DNA from 4 places in the Sodalis sp. RH21 genome. Region 2 is predicted to be linked to each of the others. Evidence: predicted binding sites of a transcription regulator. Region 2 holds the regulator's gene; each other region holds the start of a gene.
The links. The regulator Fur, encoded in region 2, represses iron uptake genes when iron is present. The targets are predictions, from matches to a motif close to ATAATAATGAGAACNACTATCAA.
Positions count from the first base shown of each region.

Region 1: ACL2XP_RS15095 (TonB-dependent siderophore receptor) is a predicted target of Fur. The motif match lies at 1,490-1,512, and genes of this name have one in related genera.
Region 3: ACL2XP_RS17115 (TonB-dependent siderophore receptor) is a predicted target of Fur. The motif match lies at 2,059-2,081, and genes of this name have one in related genera.
Region 4: fhuF (siderophore-iron reductase FhuF) is a predicted target of Fur. The motif match lies at 1,122-1,144, and genes of this name have one in related genera.

Region 1 covers NZ_CP178732.1:3,291,600-3,294,768, reverse strand. The annotation lists gene ACL2XP_RS15100 (YncE family protein) at 127-1,206, shown strand; gene ACL2XP_RS15095 (TonB-dependent siderophore receptor) at 1,558-3,169, shown strand, end outside.
Region 2 covers NZ_CP178732.1:4,201,448-4,204,616, forward strand. The annotation lists gene ybfE (LexA regulated protein) at 1-56, shown strand, start outside; gene fldA (flavodoxin FldA) at 237-752, shown strand; gene fur (ferric iron uptake transcriptional regulator) at 1,080-1,550, shown strand; gene glnS (glutamine--tRNA ligase) at 1,643-3,169, opposite strand, start outside.
Region 3 covers NZ_CP178732.1:3,736,830-3,739,998, forward strand. The annotation lists gene ACL2XP_RS17115 (TonB-dependent siderophore receptor) at 1-1,946, opposite strand, end outside; gene ACL2XP_RS17120 (helix-turn-helix transcriptional regulator) at 2,261-2,548, opposite strand; gene ACL2XP_RS17125 (hypothetical protein) at 2,666-3,031, shown strand.
Region 4 covers NZ_CP178732.1:5,395,407-5,398,575, forward strand. The annotation lists gene fhuB (Fe(3+)-hydroxamate ABC transporter permease FhuB) at 1-225, opposite strand, end outside; gene fhuD (Fe(3+)-hydroxamate ABC transporter substrate-binding protein FhuD) at 222-1,070, opposite strand; gene fhuF (siderophore-iron reductase FhuF) at 1,251-1,961, shown strand; gene ACL2XP_RS24930 (aspartate aminotransferase family protein) at 2,019-3,169, opposite strand, start outside.

The DNA of each region.
Region 1 (3,169 bases), 910 kb from region 2:
ATTCTCATATAAAAATCGGGACGCCATGACATCCCGGCTCTTGCTGCTTATTGATGCAATGTGAAACCACTTTGGCTGCCTGGCGCTGGTCCGGCGGCAACATCAATTCATTGAAATGGAGATATTATGGACGTGATAACGACCACCGGCGGACGACCGGGACCACGCGCGGCGCATGCGCTGCTGCTGGCTGGCGCGCTGTTGTTTACCCTGGCCCAGGGTGCGTGGGCGGCACAGGAGCCGCTGCGCAAACCCGTCGGCAAAGGCGCTTACGAGATGGCGTACAGCACGCAAGGCGACGCGCTCTACCTGGCGACCTCGCAAAGCCGCAAGCTGGACAAAGGCGGGGTGGTGTATCGCCTCGACCCGGCCACGCTTGATATCACCCAGATTATCCACAACGATATCAAACCCTTTGGCGCCGCCATCAATACCAAGACCGATACCCTATACTTCGGCAACACCGTCGACGGCGCCATCACCGCCATCGACGCCAAAACCGGCGCGGTAAAAGGCCGGCTGGTGCTGGATGGGCGCCAGCGCTCAGAAACGGTCAAACCGCTGGCGCCGCGTGAGCTGGCGGTGGACCAGGAGACCAATACCGTTTATATCGCCGGACTTGGCGAGGCCAGCGTGATATGGGTGGTGGACGGCGCTACCCTGACCCTGCGCGCCACCCTGGCCGATATCGGCAAAATGGGCACCGGGCTGGCGCTGGACGCGGCGGCGAAACGCCTGTACGTGACCAATGCCGACAACGAGCTGCTGTCCATCGACACCGGCGCCAATAAAGTGGTGATGCGCAAAAAGCTCGATGAAACCGCGACGGAACACTTTTTCCTGAACCTCAGCCTGGACCCGGCGACGCACCGCGCGTTTATCACCGATTCCAAGCAGCCGCAGGTGCTGGTGGCGGATACCCGCAACGGTAATATCCTGGCAAAAATCGACGTGCCGGCATCGCTGGCGGTGCTGTTTAACCCGGCGCGCAGCGAAGTGTACGTAACCCACCGCCAGGCGGGGCAGGTGAGCGTGATCGACGCCAAGACCTATAAGGTGCTGCGCACCATCGCTACCCCGGTGCACCCGAACAGCCTGGCCCTGTCGCCGGACGGCCAAACGCTGTATGTCAGCGTAAAGCAGGCCTCCAGCCGCCAGCAGGAAGCCACCAGCCCGGATGATGTGATGCGTATCGCGTTGCAGTAAGCCCAGGCAGGGCGCAACGGCGTCCTGCCTGACCCTTCCCGATATTCTGCCCGTCCCGGAACTGGACGTTCCGGGGGCATTTCCGCTGCTGGTTGCCCAGCGGCGGCGGTAGCAGGCGGCGGGCACTTACCCGATTGCTGCTGATATTGTCCGGCAACCGGCTTTGGATACCGCATTCAAGCCGTCGAAGAAAGCGCTGCCCGCCTCACGCAATAGTATGCTCAAAAAATCACCGTTCTTCACATTAAGGAGAAAATGTGAAGAATTCCCGCATTTGTATACAATGATAACGATTCTTATTACTATTCGTATTCTCTAAAGAAAATGTAAATTGCAATAGGATTATAATAAATGTGTGTAACTAAAAATTTCACTATGGGACCGATCGCCTTTTTATTAACCGCCATTTTCAGCAGCGGCGCCGGCGCCGAAACGACGGGGGAAACCGACGGCGAGGACGTGATGGTCGTCAAGGCCACCGCCGAAGAGGAACTGAAACAACAGCCCGGCGTATCCATTATTACCGCGGACGATATCAAAAAAGCGCCGCCGGTAAATGACCTGTCGGATATCATCCGCAAAATGCCGGGCGTCAACTTGACCGGCAACAGCGCCTCGGGCAGCCGCGGCAACAACCGCCAAATCGATATCCGCGGCATGGGGCCGGAAAATACGCTGATCCTGATAGACGGCAAGCCGGTCACCTCGCGCAATGCGGTACGCTATAGCTGGCGCGGGGAGCGCGATACCCGCGGCGACAGCAACTGGGTGCCGGTGGAGATGGTCGAGCGTATCGAAGTGCTGAGAGGGCCGGCGGCCGCGCGCTACGGTTCCGGCGCCGCGGGCGGCGTGGTGAATATTATTACCAAGCGGCCGACCAACGATTGGCACGGGTCGTTATCCCTGTATACCAACCAGCCGGAGGATGATAAAGAGGGCGCCACCAAACGGGCCAACTTCAGCCTGAGCGGTCCGCTGATCGACGATGTGCTGACCATGCGATTGTACGGCAATATCAATAAAACCGACGCCGATAGCCCCGATATCAATACCCAGCAGAACGGCTCCTATGCCGCCGGCCGCGAAGGGGTGCGCAACAAGGACATCAACACGCTGCTGTCATGGAAAATCGATCCCCGGCAAAGCATGGACTTCGAATACGGCTACAGCCGCCAGGGCAATATCTACACCGGCGACACCCAGTACAGCAACGGCAATATCAGCACCCTGGTGCCGACCCTGTACGGCCAGGAAACCAACCGCATGTACCGCCAGAATTATGGCGTGACCCATAACGGCGTCTGGGACTGGGGCCAGTCCCGCACCGGCCTCTATTATGAAAAAACCAATAATACGCGCCTGATGGAGGGATCGACGGGACGCGTCGAGGGCATGATCAATAGCGACACCTTCTCCACCAGCCGGCTGGAGAACTACAAAGCCAATACGGAGCTGAATATCCCGCTTAAGCTGCTGGTGGATCAAACCGCCACCTTGGGCGCCGAATGGAACCGCGAAGAGCTGAACGACCCGGCATCGATGCGCGCCACCAGCCAGGCCAATGCGAACATCGGCGGCGTGTCGGGCAATCCCGCGCTGCGCAGCAGTAAAAACAGCGCGGAATTAAGCGCGCTCTATTTTGAAGATAATATCGAAGCCCTGCCAGGCACCGACCTGATTCCCGGCCTGCGTTTCGATTATCACAGCAAATTCGGCGCCAACTGGAGCCCCAGCCTGAATATGTCCCAGGAGCTCGGCGAATTTTTCAAGCTCAAGGCGGGCATCGCCCGGGTATTCAAGGCGCCTAATCTGTACCAATCAAGCGAAGGGTATTTATTGCGCACCAACGGCAACGGCTGCCCGGCGGGGGTCGCCACCGGCGCCTGCTACCTGCTCGGCAACGATGATTTGGACCCGGAAATCAGTATCAACAAAGAGATCGGCCTGGAATTTACCGCCAACG
Region 2 (3,169 bases):
TGATTTTACTGGCCGAGCTGGAGCGGCAGCAAAATGCGGCCAAGGGGGGGCAATGACCCCATAGCACCCTTACGCCGCCGGCTGATTCAAGGCTTGCGGCCGCGGGGAGTCTGAATTTGAGACAAAACCCCGGCGGAACGAGTTTCTCCCGCTGTTATGGTCTGCTATTATTGCCCCAGAACCCGAACGAACCGATTGCAGAACATATCCTTAATATTTAAGAGGTTTTCAAATTCATGGCAACTGTAGGCATTTTTTTTGGCAGTGATACCGGCAATACCGAAAATATTGCCAAAATGATCCAAAAGCAACTTGGCGCGGATGTTGCCGAAGTTCATGACATTGCCAAAAGCAGTAAAGAAGACCTGGCGCAGTTCAATACTCTGCTACTGGGTATCCCGACGTGGTATTATGGCGAAGCGCAATGTGATTGGGATGACTTTTTCCCTACCCTGGAAGAGATTGATTTCACTGGCAAAACCGTGGCCCTGTTCGGCTGTGGCGACCAGGAGGATTACGCGGAATATTTTTGTGACGCCATGGGCACCATCCGCGATATCATCGAACCGAACGGCGCGACCATTATCGGCCATTGGCCTACCGCCGGTTACCATTTCGAAGCCTCGAAAGGGCTGGCCGACGACAATCATTTCATCGGCCTGGCCATCGATGAAGATCGCCAACCTGAACTGACCAATGCTCGGGTCGACGGCTGGGTAAAACAGATCAGCGCCGAGCTGAACCTGGGCTGATTCACCGGCTGCCCCGGCAACCACCACGGGCCGTCAGCCGTTATGGCGGCCCGTCGGCCTTGCCGATAAGTTATTCCTGTCGAATTAATAGATACAAGTTTTTAACTTTTAGCCACAAAGCGGTACAATAGCGCAGCGGTTTCACCCTTTTGGTCAAAATGTTGCAGAATGTGCCCTACGAAAAGGGCTATAGTTGTTAACAGGGTGCGGTTTTCATTTTGGACAGGCAGTCCTATAATGAGACGGCGTCACATTTTTCGGGCCGACCGATGTTATAGGCTACATTTGCCTACAATCAGATTTTCAAAGTAACAGGACTATACCCGCATGACTGACAATAATATTGCATTGAAGAAGGCCGGCCTGAAAGTCACCCTTCCCAGACTGAAGATTCTGGAAGTGTTGCAAGATCCGGAATGCCATCACGTCAGTGCGGAGGATCTCTACAAAAAACTGATCGATATGGGCGAGGAGATCGGTTTAGCCACCGTGTACCGGGTACTGAACCAGTTTGACGATGCCGGCATCGTCACCCGCCATAATTTCGAAGGCGGCAAATCGGTTTTTGAACTGACCCAGCAGTATCATCACGATCATCTGATCTGCCTGGATTGCGGCAAAGTGATTGAGTTTCGCGATGAATTTATCGAAGCGCGCCAGCGCGATATCGCCAAAAAACACAATATCAAACTTACCAACCACAGTTTATATCTTTACGGACATTGTGAAGTCGGCAACTGCCGTGAAGACGAAACCCTGCACGACCATAGCGATATGCTTAACGGCGTGAAGGAATAACCCGGGCGTTTCCACCGTAGCCACGTTCCCAGTGGCCAGGCATAAAAAAAACGCTGCCGAAGCAGCGTTGATATCAATTCGCGGCGGCGTCCTCAGACGGCGGTTTTGGTCCAGGTGTCCCGCAGGCCGACGGTGCGGTTAAACACCGGTTTTTCCCGGCTGAAGTAGCGGGTGTCGGCGCAGAAGTAACCTTCGCGTTCAAATTGGAACGGATGGCCGATCTGGGCGTCCAGCACGCTTGCCTCCACGATACCTTGCTTGATCACCAGCGATTCCGGATTAAGCGCCGACAGAAAATCTTCCGCCGCGGCGGGATTCGCCTCGCTGAACAAACGATCGTATAAGCGGAACTCCGCGGCGACGCCGCGGGTAGCCGATACCCAATGGATAACCCCTTTCACCTTGCGCCCATCCGCCGGATCTTTACTTAACGTGTCCGGATCATAAGTGCAATACAAAGCGGTGATTTCACCCTCTTCATCTTTTTGCACGCGTTCGGCCTTGATCACATAGGCATTGCGCAGCCGTACTTCTTTGCCCAGCACCAGCCGCTTGTACTGCTTATTGGCTTCCTCGCGAAAATCCGCCCGATCGATATAAATCTCGCGGCCAAACGCCACCTGGCGATGACCCATTTCCGGTTTATTGGGATGGGTTGGCATGGTCACGGTCTCTTCGTGCCCGACGGGCAGATTTTCGATAATCACCTTGACCGGGTCGATAACCGCCATGGCGCGCGGGGCGCTTTCGTTCAAATCTTCGCGGATACAGGCTTCCAGAGCGGCGATTTCCACGTTGTTATCCTGCTTGGTCACGCCGATGCGACGGCAGAATTCGCGGATCGAGGCGGCGGTATATCCACGGCGGCGCAGGCCGGAAATAGTCGGCATGCGCGGGTCATCCCATCCCTCGACAATATTTTCCGCCACCAACTGGGTCAGCTTGCGCTTGGACATAATGGCGTATTCAAGATTCAGACGCGAAAACTCATATTGGCGCGGGTGGCAGCCAATACTGATGTTATCCAGCACCCAATCATATAAGCGGCGGTTATCCTGGAACTCCAGGGTGCACAGCGAATGGGTAATCCCTTCCAGGGCATCGGAGATGCAGTGGGTAAAATCATACATCGGATAGATGCACCATTTGGTGCCGGTCTGGTGGTGTTCGGCGAACTTGATGCGGTACAGCACCGGGTCGCGCATTACCATAAAGGAGGACGCCATATCGATTTTGGCGCGCAGGCAGGCCGAACCTTCGGCAAACCCACCGTTGCGCATGATGGCGAACAGTGCCAGGTTGTCTTCCACCGGACGATCGCGGAACGGGCTGTTTCTGCCCGGCGAAGTCAGGTTGCCGCGATATTCGCGAATAGCGTCGGGGGACAGCTCGTCCACATAGGCCAGCCCTTTTTTGATCAGCTCCACGGCGTAGTCATGCAACTGGTCAAAATAATCCGATGAATAATGAATATCGCCGCTCCACTCGAACCCCAGCCACTTGACGTCCTGCTTGATCGAATCAACGAATTCGATATCTTCTTTCGCCGGATTGGTATCATCAAAACGCAGGTTGCACTGTCCCTGGTAATCCTGGGCGATGCCGAAATTCAGGCAAAT
Region 3 (3,169 bases), 460 kb from region 2:
CGCCGCGTGTTTTCATTATCCGCCCACTGCTTGCCGATATAGCGCACCCCGCCGCCCAGATTGATACCATAATCCGCCCGATATTGCGCCCACAGCGACGCCATGTGATCGGGGGTAATATAGGGCGTATTGCCGTTATTGCCGTCGATGGCATCCTTAAAGCGCAAATGGTTGTAAGTGTACCCGGCGATGCCGGTCAGACGATCGGTAAGCTGGGTGCGGGCTTCCAGCTCTACGCCCCGGGACTGCACTTTACCCGCCGGCTCATAATAGCTGCCCTGCACAATGCGGTTGGCCACATTCTTTTGCGTCAGGTCGTAAACCGCGGCGGTATATAGAGAGGATGTGCCCGGCGGCTGGTATTTCAGCCCCAGTTCATACTGTTCGCTGGTGGTGGGTTTGAGCAGGTTGCCGTCGGCCCCCGACAGCGCCTGGGGGGTAATGGCCTGGCTGTAGCTGGCGTAAGGCGAAATGCCGCTGTCAAAGGCATACAGCAGCGAGCCGCGTCCGCTGACATGGTCATCCTGGCGCCGGTAAGTCGTATCGCTATCGAGCAGGGAATTTTTGGCCACGATGCGATCGTAGCGACCGGAAACGTCCAAATGCCACTTATCCAGCACCATCTCATCCTGCAGATAGACCCCGCTTTGATAGTAGCGGCGCTTCGCATTGACCCGGGTGATCCCCGGCTGGGTCAGGGCATAATCCGTGTACAGCTGCGGCCCGCCGCTGACGCCGGTAAACGGATTAAGTTGGGTAGCGTAGGCGCTGTCGTCCCAAAGATCGTTAGTATATTCATGATATTCCCCACCCAGTACGACCTTGTGCCGTACGGCGCCGGTGGCGAAATCCGCCGCCAGCTGGTTATCGATGGCGTAGGCGGCCAGGGAAGAAAATTCACCGCTGTAATAGCGGTTAAGGGCGCTGCGGTCGGTGTTCCAGCCAATCTGGTAAACCTGCTGCTGGTCGACATTGGCATGGGTATAGCTGGCGTTGGAGCGGAAAGACCAGACCTCGTTGAATTGGTGATCAAATTCATAACTGTAGATTTGCTGGCGGCGTTTGAATTCATTGCGGCTGCTTTCGCCGTCAAAGAAGCTCCGGCCCAGCTTGGGCCCGCTGCTGGCATACAGGCTGCCGTCCGCCGGCACCGCGCTGTGATAACCCCCCGAGGGATCTTTTTGCAGATAGGCTCTTAGCAACAGCGAAGTATTTTCATCCGGCTGCCACAGCAGCGACGGCGCGATGGCATACCGCTCCTCGCGCTGGTGATCGTACATGGTATCGCTATTGCGGGTGATGCCGGTCAGGCGGAACGCCCATTGGTCGTTAAGGGCATCGGTATAATCGAACGCCGCGCCGGAAGTGGCATTATTGCCGGCGAGCAGTTTGACATGCCCTTCGCTGGCGAACTGCGGGCGCTTGGAGGTCATCATGACCAGGCCCCCGGGAATGGTTTGGCCATACAGCGCCGATGAAGGCCCGCGAATCACATCGATTCGCTCCAAAAACCAGGGGTCGATTTGCAAATTGTTATAACTGCCGCCGTCGCTCATCAGCCGCAGGCCGTCAAGGAAGGTGTTGGTGGTATCGCCGCCGTGAAAACCGCGCAGGGAAACGGTCTCATAACGCGTGGCCCCGCCGGCGAAATTGGTGAATACCCCGGGGGTATAATTCAGGGCGCTATTCACCGTCAATGCGCCCTGATCGTCCATTTGGCGGCGGGTGATCACCGACACGGACTGGCCGGTGGTTATCAGCGGTTTGTCGGTTTTCGTCGCCCCGCGGCTGGTTTGCGCCATGTACCCCCGGGTCGGGGCGTCGGCAGTATCCGCGGGCCCGGCGGCGGTAACGACCAGGGTATCGTCAGCGTAGGTGAACAACGGTGCCATAAACGCCAGAGAACAAAGCAGAGTGGAACGCTTTAAGCTAAAAACCCTTCTCATTTTATCTTTCCATTGACCAATAATGATAACATCCCACCGCCAGAAAAAACCTCGCCTTGCCAGCGGGGAATGATGGATGAACGGTTACAAATGCTAACAAAGTTGAAACGAAATGAGAATTATTATCTTTCTTAATTAACACACTAGCGGTGATTTATCGGTAAGATTAACCGGGGATTTTTTGGGGAATAGCGCTGACGGCGCCGTTGGCGGAAGGGATGCGCTTGCCCGCGAAGGAAGATAGCTGACGCCGGAGGTTGAACTGCCGCCAATCGCCGGACCGGCAACGGCGCTATCGCCGGGACGAATGGCGCCTAATCAATATTCCGCCCTGCGTTACGGGCGCCGGAGAGTTTACGGGCGCTATGTAATTGCAGCACCGCGACGGCAAAATCGTCATCGATGGTGTAGAAATAGCATTCCGGCACATCAAGGATTTTGGCGAATGCGCAGCAGGTTTCGAAGTTGGGACGGTAAATCCCATTTTCATACTGACTGATTCTGGAACGGGCGGTGGACTCATCGATACCTGCCATGACCGCCAGTTTCTCCTGTGTCAGTTTAGCCCGATGCCGGGCCTCTTTCAGGCGTTTTGGAATCATCATAATATATAAGTAATGTTAACTTGATTATCTGTTTAGCATCACTTAACATCACGGTTGTTTAGAATTGCTAAACACAGAAAAGAACAGTATCGACATCAGGGTTAGGGCCGGCATTTGCTGGCCCGATTTGGTTGCCTGCGTAATGTCATCATAACCAAGGCAAATTTTTCAGCTCCCGCGCATATTTCTCCAAATTTAAGAATTTTACCCACCATTTCCGCTCATTTCACGGCAAGGTGTCGTTTGATGGTTTTAGCCCATGGCGGGTTAACGCCTTATCAACCTGTCTATCCTGCGTACGTATTTCGCTCCCCCTCCCCCGCTGCCTGCGCCAAAAAAAAAGCACAAAAAATCCACGGCCGGCACGCCTTTTTAAAGGCAAACACCGCACTTGGTAATTTTGAACGGCCCGTCACAATGACCGGCGCCGATGGGGGCCATGATCGGATCGAAAACAAAGGAGGCGACGATGTATATTGAAGATATCGAAGTCATAACGGCGATTGCGGTAATCATGATTGTATTGTTTTGGAACCTCACCGCCTGACGGCAATATTTGTGCCTTTATTATTTCAAAACATTGTTTTATTAAATCTATAAAATACGACAAAAATTTTG
Region 4 (3,169 bases), 1.2 Mb from region 2:
CACCAGTCCCAGCCCGGCCCCCACCAGCAGCGACAGCGCCGTGCGCGGCAGCAGGCTGTAATGGAATACCATTCGATCGATATTGGCGGTGAGCGGGTGACCGGCGGCCTGCCACCAGAGTCCGAACGGCAACTGGCGGATAAAATTCAGCCCGGTAAACGTTAAGGCCAGGGTAAACAGCAGCAGGATTAACCAGAAGGAGAGTGCCGGCACGCGATGGCTCATGCCGCTGACTCCAGCGCTTGCTCCAACTGCTGGCAAAAGCGCATGGCGGCAATCGTGGCGCCGAAAAACCACACGGCGGGCACGATGCGCAATTGGCGCTCGCGCACCATTGGCAGCGTATGCCAGAGCGTGGATTGGCTGATATCAAACAGCGGGTCCTGCCGGCCGCGGTGAAAACAGATGCCGCGTACCTGGCTAAACTGCGCCAGCCGCTCCAGCCCCACTACCGTACTGCCCCAGATATTTTCATCGCCGTCCCAGGCGTTTACCACGCCCACCCGATCCATAACGTCCTGGAACAGGCTGCGTTTACCGATCACCATAATGCGCCGGCTATCAATAAAGGAAAACAGCAGGACCGGGGGATAAGGCTTGGCCGCCAGCCGCCGGCGGGTCTGATCCAGCTGCCGGTCGATAGCGGCAAAGTGCCGTTGGGCGCGGCCCGGCAATTCCAGGCGATCCGCCAGGTCCTGCACGTCCTGCCGGGCCACGGCCAGCGGGCGTTCGCCCTTGCGGCTAAAACGAAACGTCATGGTGGGGGCGATGGGGGCTACGCTTTCCGGTGCCGGGCCAAAACCATCGGAGAGTAAGATCAGCGACGGGCGCAGGCGTTGCATCGCTTCCATATTGGGTTCGTTACGCAAACCCACATCCAGTACCGAGGATGCCAGGGCGGGTTCCACCACCCAACTGCGGTAATTGGGCACATCGGCAACGGCGATGGGCATCACGCCAAGGGCGATTAATAGTTCCGCCGGGCGCCACTCCAGCGCGATAATCCGTGCTAAATCGGGCGCGGCGCCGGCCGCGACACCGCGGCCGGACCACCAGGGCAAAACGGCCATCGCCTGCAATAGACGTCGGCGATAAGCATCATGAGTCCGCATAAATATTAAATATAAATAGTTATCATTCTGATTTTGATCGCCTATTATGCCCATTCGGAGAGTGACTGCAAGCCGCTCGCTTGCGGTATCGTCTTTCCGTTGTTTTTAATCAATTTTTTTGATGGATACAGGATGCTTATGAAGCTCGCCGCCGATATCGCCGACAGTTTTTTATTTGCGCCCCCAGCGGGCAGCAGCGTGTATTCGGCGGAAGATTTATGCCGACCGGACACGGCGCGGGCGGCGCTGGACCCGTTTATACGCCAGCATAAGGGGGAAGATGCGGCGGCGGTGATCTCCATGTGGTCGCAGTGGTATTTTGCCCGCCTGTTGCCCGCCTGGACCAAGATTAATTTGCTGCATGGCTGGCAACTGCCGGCGGCGCCGCGGTCTATCCGCTTTACTTTGGCCGAAGGCGGAGTCCCCGAGCAATTTATCCTGGCCGGACAAGGGGAAGCCATACGCCCCGACGCCGATATTTTTGCGCGGTTCCAGCCGCTGGTGGAAGAGCATTTACAACCGGTATGCCTGACCCTGAGCCGTTTATCGGCCATTAAACCGGGTATGTTCTGGAATAACGCCGCCATCCGCATCGCTTATGGCTTTACTTTGGCCCAGGAGCTGGCGGCGGATATCGGCGGCGCCGGCCTGCTGCTATCGAGTAAGACGCAGCCCGACGGTACGATAAACCGCCTGTTTGAACCGGTGCGGTACGTGAACGACGAAAAGGGGGGCGTCAAAGCGATCCGTCGCCTTTGCTGCCTGCGTTACAAAATCAGCGATACGGTTTATTGCCCCAGTTGCCCATTATTACAGGCCAACCGGCGCAAGACCCGCTGCCGCGGTTAGGCAGCTGAGATTAGGCGGCTAACCGGCCGCGCGCCCGATAAATGAGCGCTATCCGTGCTATGCGACCTGGGCGATAGACTCGCCCACCGCGTCAAATAGCCGGTCAAGCTCGTCAGGCGTGGTGTTAAACGCCGGGCCGAACTGCAAAGTGTCGCCGCCAAAACGTACATAGAATCCGGCCTGCCATAACGCCAGCCCGATCTCCATCGGCCGGATAGTCGCGTTGCCATCCCGGGGCGCCAGTTGAATCGCCCCCGCCAGGCCGCAGTTGCGGATATCAATAATATGTCCGGCACCGCGCAAACCATGAATCGACCGTTCAAAATACGGCGCCAGTTCGGCGGACCGCGCGACCAGTTGTTCCCGCTCCAGCAATGCCAGCGTAGCCAGGCCGGCGGCGCAGGCCACCGGATGGGCCGAATAGGTGTAGCCATGAGGGAATTCCACGGTGGAATCAGGCGTATCCTGCCCCATAAAGGTATCGTAAATCTCGCTGCTGGCCACCACCGCGCCCATCGGGATGGCGCCATTGGTGATCTGTTTGGCGATATTCATGATATCCGGCGTGACGCCGAAATATTCCGCGCCGGAATAACGCCCCAGCCGGCCAAATCCAGTGATCACTTCGTCAAAAATCAGCAATATATCGTGAGCGGTGCAAATCTCGCGCAGACGCTGGAGATAACCTTCCGGCGGCACGATCACGCCGGCGGAACCGGACATCGGTTCGACAATCACGGCGGCGATATTCGATGCGTCGTAAAGCTCGATTTGTTTTAGCAGATCATCCGCCAACGTCATGCCGCCGGTGGGCGCCATGCCGCGGGTAAATGGAAGATGGGTTTGCAAAGTATGCGCCAGATGGCTCGCATCCATCAGGTGCCCATACATTTTACGATTGCCGCCGATGCCGCCCAGGCTGGTGCCCGCGACATTCACTCCATGATAGCCGCGCGCGCGGCCAATCAGCCGGGTTTTCGCGGGCAGGCCTTTCAGACGCCAATAGGCGCGGGCCATTTTCACCGCCGTATCGGCGCATTCGGAACCTGAATTCGTGAAAAACACATGATTAAGCGTGCCGGGCAGCAGCGCGGCGATTTTATCCGCCAGGACAAAAGACAGGGGGTGGCCGTACTGGAACGCGGGAGAGTAATCAAGCGTGCCCAATTGGCCGGCCACCGCCTGCTGAATCTCGGTACGGCCATGCC